Regions from separate parts of the Enterococcus sp. DIV0724b genome, predicted to be linked through region 2. Evidence: a T-box and tRNA genes for the amino acid it is inferred to sense, from the RefSeq annotation. Region 2 holds a T-box; the other holds one or more tRNA genes.
What was found. The T-box of region 2 lies ahead of pheS (phenylalanine--tRNA ligase subunit alpha). A T-box ahead of a tRNA ligase gene usually reads a tRNA of that ligase, here a tRNA-Phe.
Positions count from the first base shown of each region.

Region 1: it encodes a tRNA-Phe, which carries the amino acid that the T-box ahead of pheS (phenylalanine--tRNA ligase subunit alpha) is inferred to sense. The anticodon was not compared.

Region 1 covers NZ_CP172890.1:3,070,424-3,077,583, reverse strand. Annotated here, with positions in the region: rRNA gene IGJ02_RS14380 (23S ribosomal RNA) at 1-652, shown strand, start outside; rRNA gene rrf (5S ribosomal RNA) at 750-865, shown strand; tRNA gene IGJ02_RS14370 (tRNA-Val) at 880-952, shown strand; tRNA gene IGJ02_RS14365 (tRNA-Lys) at 959-1,031, shown strand; tRNA gene IGJ02_RS14360 (tRNA-Leu) at 1,044-1,125, shown strand; tRNA gene IGJ02_RS14355 (tRNA-Thr) at 1,161-1,233, shown strand; tRNA gene IGJ02_RS14350 (tRNA-Gly) at 1,242-1,313, shown strand; tRNA gene IGJ02_RS14345 (tRNA-Leu) at 1,328-1,413, shown strand; tRNA gene IGJ02_RS14340 (tRNA-Arg) at 1,424-1,497, shown strand; tRNA gene IGJ02_RS14335 (tRNA-Pro) at 1,508-1,581, shown strand; tRNA gene IGJ02_RS14330 (tRNA-Ala) at 1,592-1,664, shown strand; tRNA gene IGJ02_RS14325 (tRNA-Met) at 1,683-1,756, shown strand; tRNA gene IGJ02_RS14320 (tRNA-Ile) at 1,775-1,848, shown strand; tRNA gene IGJ02_RS14315 (tRNA-Ser) at 1,874-1,963, shown strand; tRNA gene IGJ02_RS14310 (tRNA-Met) at 2,089-2,162, shown strand; tRNA gene IGJ02_RS14305 (tRNA-Asp) at 2,211-2,284, shown strand; tRNA gene IGJ02_RS14300 (tRNA-Gly) at 2,297-2,367, shown strand; tRNA gene IGJ02_RS14295 (tRNA-Ile) at 2,372-2,445, shown strand; tRNA gene IGJ02_RS14290 (tRNA-Ser) at 2,464-2,551, shown strand; tRNA gene IGJ02_RS14285 (tRNA-Glu) at 2,561-2,632, shown strand; tRNA gene IGJ02_RS14280 (tRNA-Ser) at 2,651-2,740, shown strand; tRNA gene IGJ02_RS14275 (tRNA-Met) at 2,866-2,939, shown strand; tRNA gene IGJ02_RS14270 (tRNA-Asp) at 2,988-3,061, shown strand; tRNA gene IGJ02_RS14265 (tRNA-Phe) at 3,076-3,148, shown strand; tRNA gene IGJ02_RS14260 (tRNA-Gly) at 3,166-3,236, shown strand; tRNA gene IGJ02_RS14255 (tRNA-Ile) at 3,249-3,322, shown strand; tRNA gene IGJ02_RS14250 (tRNA-Glu) at 3,335-3,406, shown strand; gene licT (BglG family transcription antiterminator LicT) at 3,661-4,500, shown strand; gene IGJ02_RS14240 (beta-glucoside-specific PTS transporter subunit IIABC) at 4,656-6,557, shown strand; gene IGJ02_RS14235 (6-phospho-beta-glucosidase) at 6,636-7,160, shown strand, end outside.
Region 2 covers NZ_CP172890.1:1,683,273-1,690,432, reverse strand. Annotated here, with positions in the region: gene IGJ02_RS07755 (transporter substrate-binding domain-containing protein) at 1-396, shown strand, start outside; gene IGJ02_RS07750 (amino acid ABC transporter permease) at 443-1,141, shown strand; gene IGJ02_RS07745 (amino acid ABC transporter permease) at 1,172-1,810, shown strand; gene pheT (phenylalanine--tRNA ligase subunit beta) at 1,860-4,283, opposite strand; gene pheS (phenylalanine--tRNA ligase subunit alpha) at 4,290-5,336, opposite strand; T-box leader at 5,444-5,653, opposite strand; gene IGJ02_RS07730 (winged helix-turn-helix transcriptional regulator) at 5,696-6,040, opposite strand; gene addA (helicase-exonuclease AddAB subunit AddA) at 6,106-7,160, opposite strand, start outside.

The sequences.
Region 1 (7,160 bases), 1.4 Mb from region 2:
TGGGGCGGTCGCCTCCTAAAGAGTAACGGAGGCGCCCAAAGGTTCCCTCAGAATGGTTGGAAATCATTCGCAGAGTGTAAAGGCAGAAGGGAGCTTGACTGCGAGACTTACAAGTCGAGCAGGGACGAAAGTCGGGCTTAGTGATCCGGTGGTTCCGCATGGAAGGGCCATCGCTCAACGGATAAAAGCTACCCTGGGGATAACAGGCTTATCTCCCCCAAGAGTCCACATCGACGGGGAGGTTTGGCACCTCGATGTCGGCTCGTCGCATCCTGGGGCTGTAGTCGGTCCCAAGGGTTGGGCTGTTCGCCCATTAAAGCGGCACGCGAGCTGGGTTCAGAACGTCGTGAGACAGTTCGGTCCCTATCCGTCGCGGGCGTTGGAAATTTGAGAGGAGCTGTCCTTAGTACGAGAGGACCGGGATGGACTTACCGCTGGTGTACCAGTTGTTCTGCCAAGGGCATTGCTGGGTAGCTATGTAGGGAAGGGATAAACGCTGAAAGCATCTAAGTGTGAAGCCCACCTCAAGATGAGATTTCCCATTTCTTTAAGAAAGTAAGACCCCTGAGAGATGATCAGGTAGATAGGTTGGAAGTGGAAGTGCAGTGATGTACGGAGCGGACCAATACTAATCGGTCGAGGACTTAACCAAAGAAACGAAATAAAAAAGTTTTTCGGACTGTTTGATTACATTACTTCAATCCAGTTTTGAGTGAATAATCACTCAATTGAATAGCAACAACACCCAGTGTGGTGGCGATAGCGAGAAGGATACACCTGTTCCCATGCCGAACACAGAAGTTAAGCTTCTTAGCGCCGATTGTAGTGAAGGGTTTCCCTTTGTGAGAGTAGGACGTCGCCACGCTAAAGTGTTGTCTTGGAGGTTTAGCTCAGCTGGGAGAGCACCTGCCTTACAAGCAGGGGGTCGGCGGTTCGATCCCGTCAACCTCCATTTTTTGAGCCGTTAGCTCAGTTGGTAGAGCATCTGACTTTTAATCAGAGGGTCGCAGGTTCGAGCCCTGCACGGCTCATAGGAATATTTTGCGGGTGTGGCGGAATTGGCAGACGCACTAGATTTAGGATCTAGCGCCTTACGGCGTGGGGGTTCAAGTCCCTTCACCCGCATTTTTAGTCTCGTTTTATTACTAGGCGATTATAACGCCGGCTTAGCTCAGTTGGTAGAGCATCTGATTTGTAATCAGAGGGTCGAGGGTTCAAATCCTTTAGCCGGCATCCAGACTGCGGAAATAGCTCAGTGGTAGAGCACCACCTTGCCAAGGTGGGGGTCGCGGGTTCGAACCCCGTTTTCCGCTTAGCTTGTTCTTTCGCCGGGGTGGCGGAACTGGCAGACGCACAGGACTTAAAATCCTGCGGTGAGTGATCACCGTACCGGTTCGATTCCGGTCCTCGGCATAGAAATGTAGCACCCATAGCTCAACTGGATAGAGTGCTTGACTACGAATCAAGAGGTTAGGGGTTCGACTCCCTTTGGGTGCATTTGTAAATACGGGAAGTAGCTCAGCTTGGTAGAGCACTTGGTTTGGGACCAAGGGGTCGCAGGTTCGAATCCTGTCTTCCCGATTTATTTTGTGGGGCCTTAGCTCAGATGGGAGAGCGCCTGCTTTGCACGCAGGAGGTCAGCGGTTCGATCCCGCTAGGCTCCATTAGTACTTTATTATTTTCGCGGTGTAGCTCAGCTGGCTAGAGCGTCCGGTTCATACCCGGGAGGTCGGGGGTTCGATCCCCTTCGCCGCGATTACTTTTTAAGAGCCAAGGACCTTTAGCTCAGTTGGTTAGAGCAGACGGCTCATAACCGTCCGGTCGTAGGTTCGAGTCCTACAAGGTCCATTGTAGTGACAATTTATTTTATTCCGGAGGATTACCCAAGTCCGGCTGAAGGGAACGGTCTTGAAAACCGTCAGGCGGGTAAAACCGTGCAAGGGTTCGAATCCCTTATCCTCCTTTGTTGATAACCACAGTGTTTTAGCACTGATGCTTATCAATACTTGGCGAACATAGTGAGAGAAGTAACCTTACTAGGGATCACCAAGAATCATCACCTTTCTATAGTCAATAGACTATAATTATCGCGGGGTGGAGCAGTCAGGTAGCTCGTCGGGCTCATAACCCGAAGGTCGTAGGTTCAAATCCTGCCCCCGCAATTGCTTTTTAAAAGCATATGTAATATAGTGATGCAATACATTTATTTTGGTTTGGTAGTTCAGCTGGTTAGAATGCCTGCCTGTCACGCAGGAGGTCGCGGGTTCGAGTCCCGTCCAGACCGTTTTAAAGTATTGCGGGTGTAGTTTAGTGGTAAAACCACAGCCTTCCAAGCTGTTGTCGCGAGTTCGATTCTCGTCACCCGCTTTATGGGCCTATAGCTCAGTTGGTTAGAGCGCACGCCTGATAAGCGTGAGGTCGATGGTTCGAGTCCATTTAGGCCCATTTTTAAATATTTTTCTTGGGGAAGTACTCAAGTGGCTGAAGAGGCGCCCCTGCTAAGGGTGTAGGTCGGGAAACCGGCGCGAGGGTTCAAATCCCTCCTTCTCCGTTTCATAGCGGCCCGTTGGTCAAGCGGTTAAGACACCGCCCTTTCACGGCGGTATCACGGGTTCGATTCCCGTACGGGTCATGTTTTAATATTTATTCCGGAGGATTACCCAAGTCCGGCTGAAGGGAACGGTCTTGAAAACCGTCAGGCGGGTAAAACCGTGCAAGGGTTCGAATCCCTTATCCTCCTTTGTTGATAACCACAGTGTTTTAGCACTGATGCTTATCAATACTTGGCGAACATAGTGAGAGAAGTAACCTTACTAGGGATCACCAAGAATCATCACCTTTCTATAGTCAATAGACTATAATTATCGCGGGGTGGAGCAGTCAGGTAGCTCGTCGGGCTCATAACCCGAAGGTCGTAGGTTCAAATCCTGCCCCCGCAATTGCTTTTTAAAAGCATATGTAATATAGTGATGCAATACATTTATTTTGGTTTGGTAGTTCAGCTGGTTAGAATGCCTGCCTGTCACGCAGGAGGTCGCGGGTTCGAGTCCCGTCCAGACCGTTTTATTAGTTTTTGGCGCAGTAGCTCAGTTGGTAGAGCAACGGATTGAAGCTCCGTGTGTCGGCAGTTCGATTCTGTCTTGCGCCATTTGAAAGAAGAAACATGCGGGTGTAGTTTAGTGGTAAAACCACAGCCTTCCAAGCTGTTGTCGCGAGTTCGATTCTCGTCACCCGCTTTTTTTCTTTAAGGGCCTATAGCTCAGCTGGTTAGAGCGCACGCCTGATAAGCGTGAGGTCGATGGTTCGAGTCCATTTAGGCCCATAATTTTTAAAAGGCCCGTTGGTCAAGCGGTTAAGACACCGCCCTTTCACGGCGGTATCACGGGTTCGATTCCCGTACGGGTCATGCTTTGAAAACATTTAGCTATGTGCTGAATGTTTTTTTATTATTTTTAAAATAAATTTAATGAAAACGTTGACAATGCTATTATAATAGGGTATTCTATGCTTGTACACAACAAGTAAATAGATGGATAGTGATTGTTTAAATACAAGCTAAACCTAATTTTTCCAATGAGGAAGATATTCTTCTTTTTTGGAAAGGTTGGGTTTTTCTTTTTTACAATTAAAGGGGATAAGCGTGAAGAAGGGAGCGAAAAAATGGTTATTCAAAAAATTTTGAATAATAATGTTGTGATTACGTTGGATACAAATGAGCAGGAACAAATCGTGATGGGACGTGGTATTGCTTTTAAAAGAAAAATAGGTGATTTTATTCCAGAAGAACAAGTTGATCAAGTATTTCGATTAGCAAACCAGGATACTTCTTTGAAATTCCAAGAGTTATTGGAAGAATTACCCTTAGAAGTAATGCAATTATCAGATGAAATTATAACATATGCTAAGACCAAACTGGGTAGACGACTAAATGATACAATCTTTATTTCTCTAACAGATCACCTTCATACGGCTTTAGAGCGTATGAGACAAGGAATTGAAGTGAAGAACTTTCTATTATGGGATATTAAGCGTTTTTTTTCAGATGAATACATCATTGGGAATAAGGCTGTCGAGATGGTTAAAGAGAAGTTTGATGTGCAACTACCAGAAGATGAGGCAGGATTTATTGCTTTACATATAGTCAATGCCGAAATGGATGAAGAAGTTGGAAATGTTTATGAACTAACAAAAATTATGCAAGAAATTACGAATATTGTGAAATATCATTTTAAAATTACTTTTAATGAAGACTCGGTCTATTTTTATCGTTTTAGTACTCATTTAAAATTTTTTGCTTATCGTTTATTAAATCATAAAGAATTACATGATGAAGATGATGGGGAACTATATGAAGTAATTAAAAAAAAGTATCGTAATGCCTACAATTGTGTGAATAAAATTTCTAAATTCTTAACTGAAGGCTATGACTATACTATTTCTAAAGAAGAGAAAATGTATCTGATTATTCACATTGCAAGAGTTATACAGACAAATGGTTAACAAGATTATCAAATCTAAGTATAGATTAGTAATGGAACGAAAGGTGGGGAGAAGAGTAGGAACCGCAAAGCAAGACCCCTTGGATAGTGACATTAAGTTGGCTAAACCTTCAAAAGTAATGGATTGAAAAAAACTAAACTTTGGAGGAACAAAAAATGGGAAAATATCATGATTTAGCAGAGAAAATTGTTAACAATGTAGGCGGAAAGGAAAATATCAATAGCTTGACACACTGTATTACACGCTTACGTTTTAAATTGAAAGACGAATCAAAAGCAAATGACGATGTTTTAAAAAACATGGATGGTGTCGTTACTGTAATGAAAAGCGGTGGACAATATCAAGTAGTAATTGGGAATCATGTCCCAGCTGTGTATGAAGATGTTGTAAGTATTGCTGGAATTTCAGCAGATGCAGAACAGGAATCATCTGGTGGGAATTTATTCAATCGTTTGATCGATATTTTAAGTGGCTGTTTCCAACCGTTCTTGGGAGCATTAGCTGCAGCTGGTATGGTAAAAGGTCTAAATGCTTTACTAGTTTTCTTGAAATTATATTCCGCTACTTCTGGGACATATACAATGTTAAATGGTATTGGCGATGCAATCTTCTATTTCATGCCAGTTATTTTAGGCTATACAGCAGCTAGAAAATTCAATTTAAACCCAATGGTGGGAATTGTTATCGGAGCAGCGCTTTGTTACCCAACAGTTCAAGGGTCTGCTTTACAAGCTGCTTTTGAAGCAACAGCAGGTGCAGGTGCTCCAGCGCCATATAGTCTATTAGGATTACCTGCTTATGACACATTTTTAGGTATTCCATGGGTTGGTGCTGGCTATACAAGTAGTGTTGTACCGATCATATTCATTGTTGCTTTTGCAGCCCAAATTCAAAAACTCTTCAAGAAACTTATTCCTGAAGTTGTTCAAACATTCTTGGTACCTTTCTTTGTACTATTGATTGCTTTACCAGTAGGTTTCTTAGTGATTGGTCCAATCATTAGTATGTTAACAGACTTACTAAGCGCTGGCTTCCAAGCTTTAATGGGCTTCTCACCAGCATTGTATGGTGTTATTCTTGGTTTCTTCTGGCAAGTATTGGTTATTTTCGGTTTGCACTGGAGTGTTGTGCCACTTGCAATCATGCAAATTACTCAAGAAGGAGCAAGCCAAGTATTAGTGGGGTCTTTTGCAGCAAGTTTTGCTCAAACAGCAGTAGTTATGGCAATGTTCTTTAAATTAAAAGATGCAAAAATGAAAGCTCTATGTCCTCCAGCAATCATTTCTGGGATTTTTGGAGTCACTGAACCTGCAATTTATGGTATTACTTTACCAAGAAAAACACCGTTTATTTTTTCAATGATCGGAGCTGCAGTCGGTGGATTGTACTTAATGATCAATGGCGTAACCTCTTATACAATGGGCGGATTGGGAATTTTCGGAGTATTAAACTTTATTAATGGTGACGATGCAAGTGGAATGATTCATTCTTTTGTCGCAATCTTGATTGCTGTCGTTATCGGATTTACATTAACATTCTTTTTCTGGAAAGATGATACAGTATTAGAAGAAATCACTGAAAATAAAAAAGCTCAAAAAGCATTAAAAGAAGCCGTTTTAAGTCCAGTTAAAGGACGTGTTTTACCTTTAAGCAAAGCAAGTGATCAAGCTTTCGCACAAGGTGCTTTAGGTAAAGGTGTTTTGATTGAACCGACAGAAGGCGTAGTTAGAGCACCGTTTGATGGCACAGTTATGACACTATTCCCAACGTTACATGCGATTGGTTTGATATCAGATCAAGGTATGGAATTGCTGATCCATATTGGTATGGACACTGTTCAGCTAGAAGGAAACGGATTTGAAGGAAAAGTGTCCCAAGGTGACAAAGTGAAAAAAGGGCAAGTTTTAGTTACATTTGATATAGAAGCGATTAAAGCAGCTGGCTATAGTGTAGAAACGCCGGTTATTGTTACAAATACTGGTGACTATCTAGATATCGTGGAAACGCAAGAACGCGAAGTAACTTCAAATGATACATTAATTACTGGATTAACTTAAAAATAATAGATAAGAATTGAGCTTGCAGTGAAGCAGGATAGGCTTTGCTGTAAGCTTTTCAAAGAAAGGAATTTTGATATGGCATTTAGAAAAGATTTTTTATGGGGCGGCGCAACAGCTGCCAATCAATGTGAAGGCGGTTATAACGAAGGAGGACGAGGTTTAGCGAACGTGGACTTAGCCCCAGTTGGACCAGATCGTTTCCCAGTAATCACTGGAGAGAAAAAAATGTTTGCGTTTGATGATGAACATTTTTACCCTGCTCAAAATGCGATCGACATGTATCACCGTTATAAAGAAGATATCGCATTATTCGGCGAAATGGGCTTTAAGACTTACCGCCTATCAATTGCCTGGAGTCGTATTTTCCCTCTAGGAGACGAAACAGAGCCGAATGAAGAAGGCCTGAAGTTCTATGAAGATTTGTTCAAAGAATGCCGTAAACACAATATAGAGCCCCTTGTAACGATCACTCACTTTGATTGTCCAATGCACTTAGTGGAAAAATATGGTGCGTGGCGTAGTCGCGAGCTTGTTGGTTTTTATGAAAATCTATGTAATGTGATCTTCAACCGTTATAAAGGCTTGGTAAAATATTGGTTG
Region 2 (7,160 bases):
TTCTTAGTAAGAAAAGCTGACAAATTTACTGATACTGCTAGCTTAGATGGAAAAACAATTGGTGTCGTTCAATCAGCAACGACAAAAGAAGCAATCGAAAAACAAGCGAAAGAATTGGGTGTATCATTCAAATATCAAGAACTTGGTTCTTATCCTGAACTGAAAACAGCCCTAACTTCAAAAAGAATTGATGCTTTCTCAGTTGATAAATCGATTTTGACAGGTTATGTAGACGATAATACAGAAATTCTTAAAGATGGTTTCTCACCACAAGAATATGGAATTGCTACGAAAAAAGCAAATACCGAACTGAATGATCAGTTGAATCAATCCATCGAAAAATGGGAAAAAGATGGTACCTTAGAAAAAATTTACAAAACGTGGAATCTAGACTAGCACTTCGCGATTCTATGCAATTTATTAGAATTTAGGAGGAAAATACATGTTCATTATAGCAAATGCAGGTCCTTTTGCACTCTATCGTTGGGAAGCATTATTTAAAGACTGGAGACTTTTTGGCGATGCTTTCCTCTATACTATTTTATTGGCTATTGGCTCACTGATTGTTGCTATGCTATTAGGAATTTTTTTCGGCAGTCTATCCGCTATGCAGAATAAGTTTTTAAATGTAATCAGTCGAATTTATGTTGAGTTCTTTCAAAATACACCCTTGTTGATTCAATTTATCGTAGTCTATTATGGGTTTCCTTTAATTAGTCCGATGTTGACTTTTTCAACCACGACTATCGCCATTATTTGTGTTGGTCTTTATCATGGTGCTTATATCTCCGAAGTTGTTCGCTCTGGAATTGGCGCTGTTCCTAAAGGTCAATTTGAAGCGGCTTATTCTCAAGGTTTCTCTTACGGAAAGACGATGCGCTATGTGGTCTTACCACAGGCATGGCGTATCATGCTACCGCCTTTAACAAATCAAATCGTTAACTTAATCAAAAATACATCGACCGTTGCAATTATATCAGGCACTGATGTGATGTTCACTGCCAACAGCTGGTCTTCGATCAATTTAAATTATATTCCAGCTTTCGCTATAGCAGGATTTCTTTACTTTATCCTATGCTTCCCGCTAGCTAATTTAGCGAGAAAACTTGAAGAAAATAATAAGAAAGCTTATACCAGATAGGAGGATGCATACATGTCTTTTTCAGAACAAATGAGTCAACTTCTGACCGGCAATAATTTGCGCTTTTTATTCGATGGTTTGAAGCTTACACTTTATATTTCTTTTGTATCGATCGTGTTAAGTACAATTTTTGGAACAATTTTAGCTGTGTTGAGAAATCAAAAAACTGGCCCTTTAAAATTTTTAGCTAGTTTATATATCGAAATCGTTCGAAATATCCCAAATTTATTGTGGATTTATGTAATTTTCTTGATTTTTAAGATCAAGTCTACTCCGGCTGGTATTGTTAGCTTCACTGTTTTCACAACCGCAGCTCTTGCTGAAATTATCCGTGGTGGTTTAAACGGTGTAGATAAAGGACAAAAAGAAGCGGCTCGTTCACAAGGATTTAGCAATTTCCAAATTCTTTTGTATATTGTCTTGCCTCAAGCTATTCGCAATGTATTGCCTGCTATAGTTTCACAATTTGTAACAGTAATCAAAGATACTAGTTTTTTATATTCAGTTATTGCTTTGCAAGAATTATTTGGAAAATCATATATCTTAATGGGACGCTATGCACAAACAGAACAAGTCTTTGCTATATATGGTCTTGTCGCTTTGATGTATTTCGTGATCAACTTTTCTATCTCTCAATTTTCGAGATGGCTATCTAGGAATTGGACATAAAAAAGAATGTAACGTAAACTATTTTTTAGTTTTACGCTACATTCTTTTTTTATCGAATCGTCACATTAAATTCTGCTACTAAAGCTTTTTCTACTTTTTCCATTGATTGGTTGATCTCTTCGTCTACCAATGTCGCTTCTGCATTCACAAAAGTTAAGCTATACGCCATTGATTTTTTACCTTCAGCGATATTATCTCCTTGGTATACATCAAATAAATGAACAGTTTGCAAGAATTTTCCAGCATGTTTAGAAATCGTTCCAACTAACTCTTGGCTAGTTACTGTTTCATCAACTAATAAGGCAATATCTCTAGAAACGGCTGGGAATTTTGAAATTTGTTGATAAACTAAGGCATCATTTTCTTCTTCAATAATTGCTTGAAGATTTAATTCAGCAGCATATGTTTCAGGAATTTCATATTCTTTTGCCACATTTGGATGAACTTGCCCAATAAAACCGATGACTGTATCATTCAATTTAACTAAAGCTGTTCTTCCTGGGTGCAACTCTTGGTTATCTTTTGTCGCTTCATAAGATATTTTATACGCAATACCTACTGAGTCAAATAATACTTCAAGTATTCCTTTGATCGTATAGAAATCAACAGGTATTTCTTTTGTCTGCCAATCTTTTACTACACTATTTCCAGATAATACGATTCCTAAATGATTTTCTTCATATGGCAATTCTTTTTTAGGATCGTTATCTTGATAGAACACTCGTCCAATTTCATAAAGTGCAACATTGGTATTTTTACGAGCAACATTATATGCCACATCATCTAGCAAACCTGAAATCAAGTTCATTCTTAAAACAGAACGTTCTTCACTCATTGGCCATTGTAGACTTGTTGTTAAGCTCTCTCTCATCATAAATTGACGAGATTTCTCTTCTGTTGTTAAAGCATAGCTGATTGCTTCACTTGCACCACAACCTTCTAATAAGCTTTTGATTCTACGAACTAATAATTGTCCGCTCGTTAAGCTACCTGCTACAGTCTCACCTTTTGGTAAGGTTGACGGTAGATTGTCATAACCGTAAATACGTGCAACCTCTTCGATCAAGTCTGCTTCGATCGTAATATCCCAACGTCTAGGTGGAACTGTCACAGTGTATTTTTCATGATCAAGTTCATACTCAAATCCTAAAGTATCGAAGATTTCACTAACCGTCGCTTGATTCATTTCCGTGCCCAGATATTCATTGATTCGAGAAATTGTTACACTTACAACAACATCTTCTAAGGTTAATTCTGAGCCAATGGCCTTATCTGAAACAACCGTTCCGCCAGCTAATTTAGCGATCATTGCCGCTGCTACATCGCCAGCCTCACCAATTGTTGCATGATTAATCCCTTTTTCAAATCTACTAGAAGATTCGCTACGTAGGTTAAATTCTTTTGATGTTCTTCGAACGGATAATGAATCAAATAATGCAGATTCCAGCGCAACCGTTGTTGTTTCCTCAGTGATTTCTGAATCCGCACCACCCATAACACCAGCCAAAGCTACTGGAACTTTACCATTTGTAATAACGATATTTTCATTAGTTAGTTTACGAGTTTCACCATCTAAAGTAACGATTTCTTCATCCGCTTTACCCCGTCTGACTAAAATCGTTTGACTATCTAATTTATTATAATCGAATGCATGCAATGGTTGTCCAAATAATAAAAGGATATAGTTCGTTATATCAACCACGTTATTGATTGGACGGATTCCTTCGTTCATTAAACGAGTTTGCAGCCATAATGGACTTTCGGCAATTTTCACATCTTTAATAATTCTGATTTGATAAGCCGGTACATCTTTTGGATCTTCCACCTCAACTGAGATATAATCAGCAGCTGTTTCAGTAGTATCCTCTTCTAAAAGAGCGTCATTGAATTTAGGCGTTTGACGGTAAATAGCTCCCACTTCATATGCAACGCCACGCATGCTTAATGCATCTGCCCGGTTTGGCGTGATTGATAATTCGATAATGTGGTCATCCATGTCTAAATAAGAGAAAACATCCTCACCATTGACAGCCTCTTGCGGCATATAATAAATTCCTTCAGAATAAGCTTTTGGAATCACACTATCCGAATAACCCAATTCTTGTAAAGAACAAATCATACCATTTGAGACTTCCCCACGCATTTTACCTTTTTTGATTTTTTGATTGCCAGTAATACGAGAACCAGGTAAAGCTACAATCACTTTGATGCCGACTTTGACATTCGGTGCACCACAAACGATTTGTGATAATTCTTCTTCACCGATATCCACTTGGCAGATCGATAGATGATCTGAATTTGGATGAGGAATACATTCTTTGACCTCACCGACCACAATTTTTTTCAAGCCTTCTTCTGGTACTTCAACACCTTCAACTTCGATACCAGTCAAAGACATTTGGTCAGATAATTCTTTTGCAGAAATTTTTGAAAGATCTAAATACTCACTTAACCATTTATAAGAAACTAACATCGTCGACTACTCCTTTACCTTAAACTGATTTAAGAAACGTAAATCATTTTGATAGAAATTACGGATATCATTCACACCATAACGTAACATTGCTACACGATCCGGCCCTAAGCCAAAGGCAAAACCAGTATACTCAGTTGGATCGATTCCTGACATTGACAGCACGTCTGGATGAACCATACCAGCACCTAAAATTTCGATCCAACCGGTTTGTTTACATACATTACAGCCGGAACCGCCGCATTTGAAACAGCTGACATCGACCTCGACTGATGGCTCAGTAAATGGAAAATAACTCGGACGCAAGCGAATTTTACGTTCTTCACCGAACATTTTTTTCATGACAACTTCTAGTGTTCCTTTAAGGTCACCCATTGTAATGTTCTTATCGATCACTAATCCTTCGATTTGATGGAATTGGTGGCTATGCGTTGCATCATCGGTATCTCTGCGAAATACTTTTCCTGGAGAAATCATACGTAGCGCGCCTTTTGAAAAATCGTGTTTTTCCATTGTTCTAGCTTGAACAGGTGAAGTGTGCGTACGAATCAAAATTTCGTCAGAAATATAAAAGGTATCTTGCATATCGCGAGCGGGATGATCTTTAGGCAAGTTCATACGCTCGAAATTATAATGATCCGATTCAACTTCATATCCTTCAACAACTTGATAACCCATACCAACAAAAATATCTTCGATTTCTTCCATTACTTGAGATAATATGTGGCGTGTACCATGAACCATTTGCTTTCCTGGTAATGTCACATCAATCGTTTCTTGTTCTAAAGCAGCATTCAAAGCAGCTGTCTCCAGAGTTTCTTTGCGTGCTTCAACAGCCTCAGTCAACAAATCGCGAATTTCATTAGCAAAACCTCCTACGACCGGACGTTCTTCCGCAGATAAATCTTTCATCCCTCTCAATACTTCAGTAATTGGGCCTTTTTTACCTAGCGTTTCTACTCTAATTTGGTTTAGAGCCTTAAGATCAGCTACATGTTGAATTTTAGTCAATGTCTCATCTCTTAATGCTTCTAATTGAGCTTTTAATGTCATTTCTCTATTCCTTTCTTTTGTTTGATCGTTGAATTGAGTCAAAAGCAGTAACATAATAACAAAATACCTAAAAATGTTCATATAAAAAACGATAGCCCGCTCCTACATAAAGGAACGAGCTATCGTGTTACCATCCTACTTCATGACAAAAAATCATGCACTCAATTCTTATAACGGCTTTCACCGATCTGCTCTTTTTGGAACAAACAAACTCCGGAAGTGAACTTCATTTTTCGATTACGCAACCTGTTTCCAGTCCTAGACAGGTTTTCCCTTTTCGTATCAACCAAACTACTCTTTTCCATCAACGTTCTTTTGTTATTCAATTGATTACAGTTTACAAGAAATTAAGTCTTAGGTCAACTGCATTCTTCAGCGGTAACCCACTTTTCTGCCCAATGCTGAATTTGTTCCATTGCTTGTTGTAAGTCCTTGCCTTTATTTGTGAGGAAATATTCTAGACGACTACTCTCATCACAGCGAACCGCTTTTGAGATAATTCCTTCCCCTTCTAGCTCTTTCAAGCGTTCTACTAACACTCGATCGCTAAGTTCAGGTATTTTTTGTCTTAACTCACCAAATCGTTGAGGACCATTTTCCAACAAGACGTCAATAATCAAACCATTCCATTTTTTTCCTAAAATCGCAAATGCTTTTTCAAATTTAGGACATAATGAAAATTCGGTTGTTTTTACTTGCTCCATTTTCCTCACCTCGTGAACTGAGTATAGCACACAACTTACAATTTGTAAGTAGATTTGCTTTCAATTTAATTCATTTTTTCTATAATTTGTTCTTTGTCCATATCAATAATGATCCCAGCTGACAATAATACTAACAATACTTGATTTACTTCTTTGCTCGTTGCTTGGGCCAGCGCTTTTCGATATAAATTTAATTGACCTCTATAACGCTGGATGATTTTTTTGATTTCTTGTATATTTTCTATATCTTGGACAAAATCCGTTTTATAATCATATAAAATACAACTTTCTTCTTGTTCGACGTAACCATCAATCATTCCGTGAATCAATAAATCATCTTGCGTTTCTTTCGGATAATCTTTAATCAGTTCTTCGGCTTTCAACAACATTGAAAATGGTTGTTCACGAATAACTTTTGCTGGATTTTCTAGCAATAGTTGCCCTAAACTTGTTTGATAAAACGATAAAACTTGCTCCACATTGATTTGCTTGGCTACATTTTCTTGGATGATCTTTGTTTTAATTAGTTCATCAATCAATTGGATGATACTCTCTTTAGTTGGTTCATTTTTCAAATCTAACAATTGTAAAAGGTAATGAGTCGCTGTGCCGATTTCTGCTGCAGATGGTTTTCGAATGGTTTCAATAAATCTAGGTTTACCTAACTCCCCTTCACTCATTCTGTGAATGATCATTGGTGTTGGTTGAATTGTATTTTTTTCATCCACTTCGATTTTAGCGATTTCTTTATTGTCTGGATCTTCAAAAACACGCTTGATCTCCGATACTGATTGGTAATTTGTCGTTTTAGTTGAGAGTTGATAAGGATACTCATAATTCAAACGACGTAAGCCTTTTTCAATGGATTTCGAATCGCTCTTTTTCGTTTCAACTTCCTTTATAGCACTCGTATCAATAAATTGAAGTGCTGCAAACTGTTCTTGAATCGTTTTTTCGGTCATGAAAGAAATGGAGAAGCTAGCCGGATGTTGTGTGATTCCAGCAATTTTTTCAGTCACAAATTCCGTTTGAAACTCAGCCATTTTCTGATGTCGAACCAAGCTCATTCCTACCCAATTCATTAAACTGCTCTTTCCTTGCAGTCGATTTTCGCTAGGTA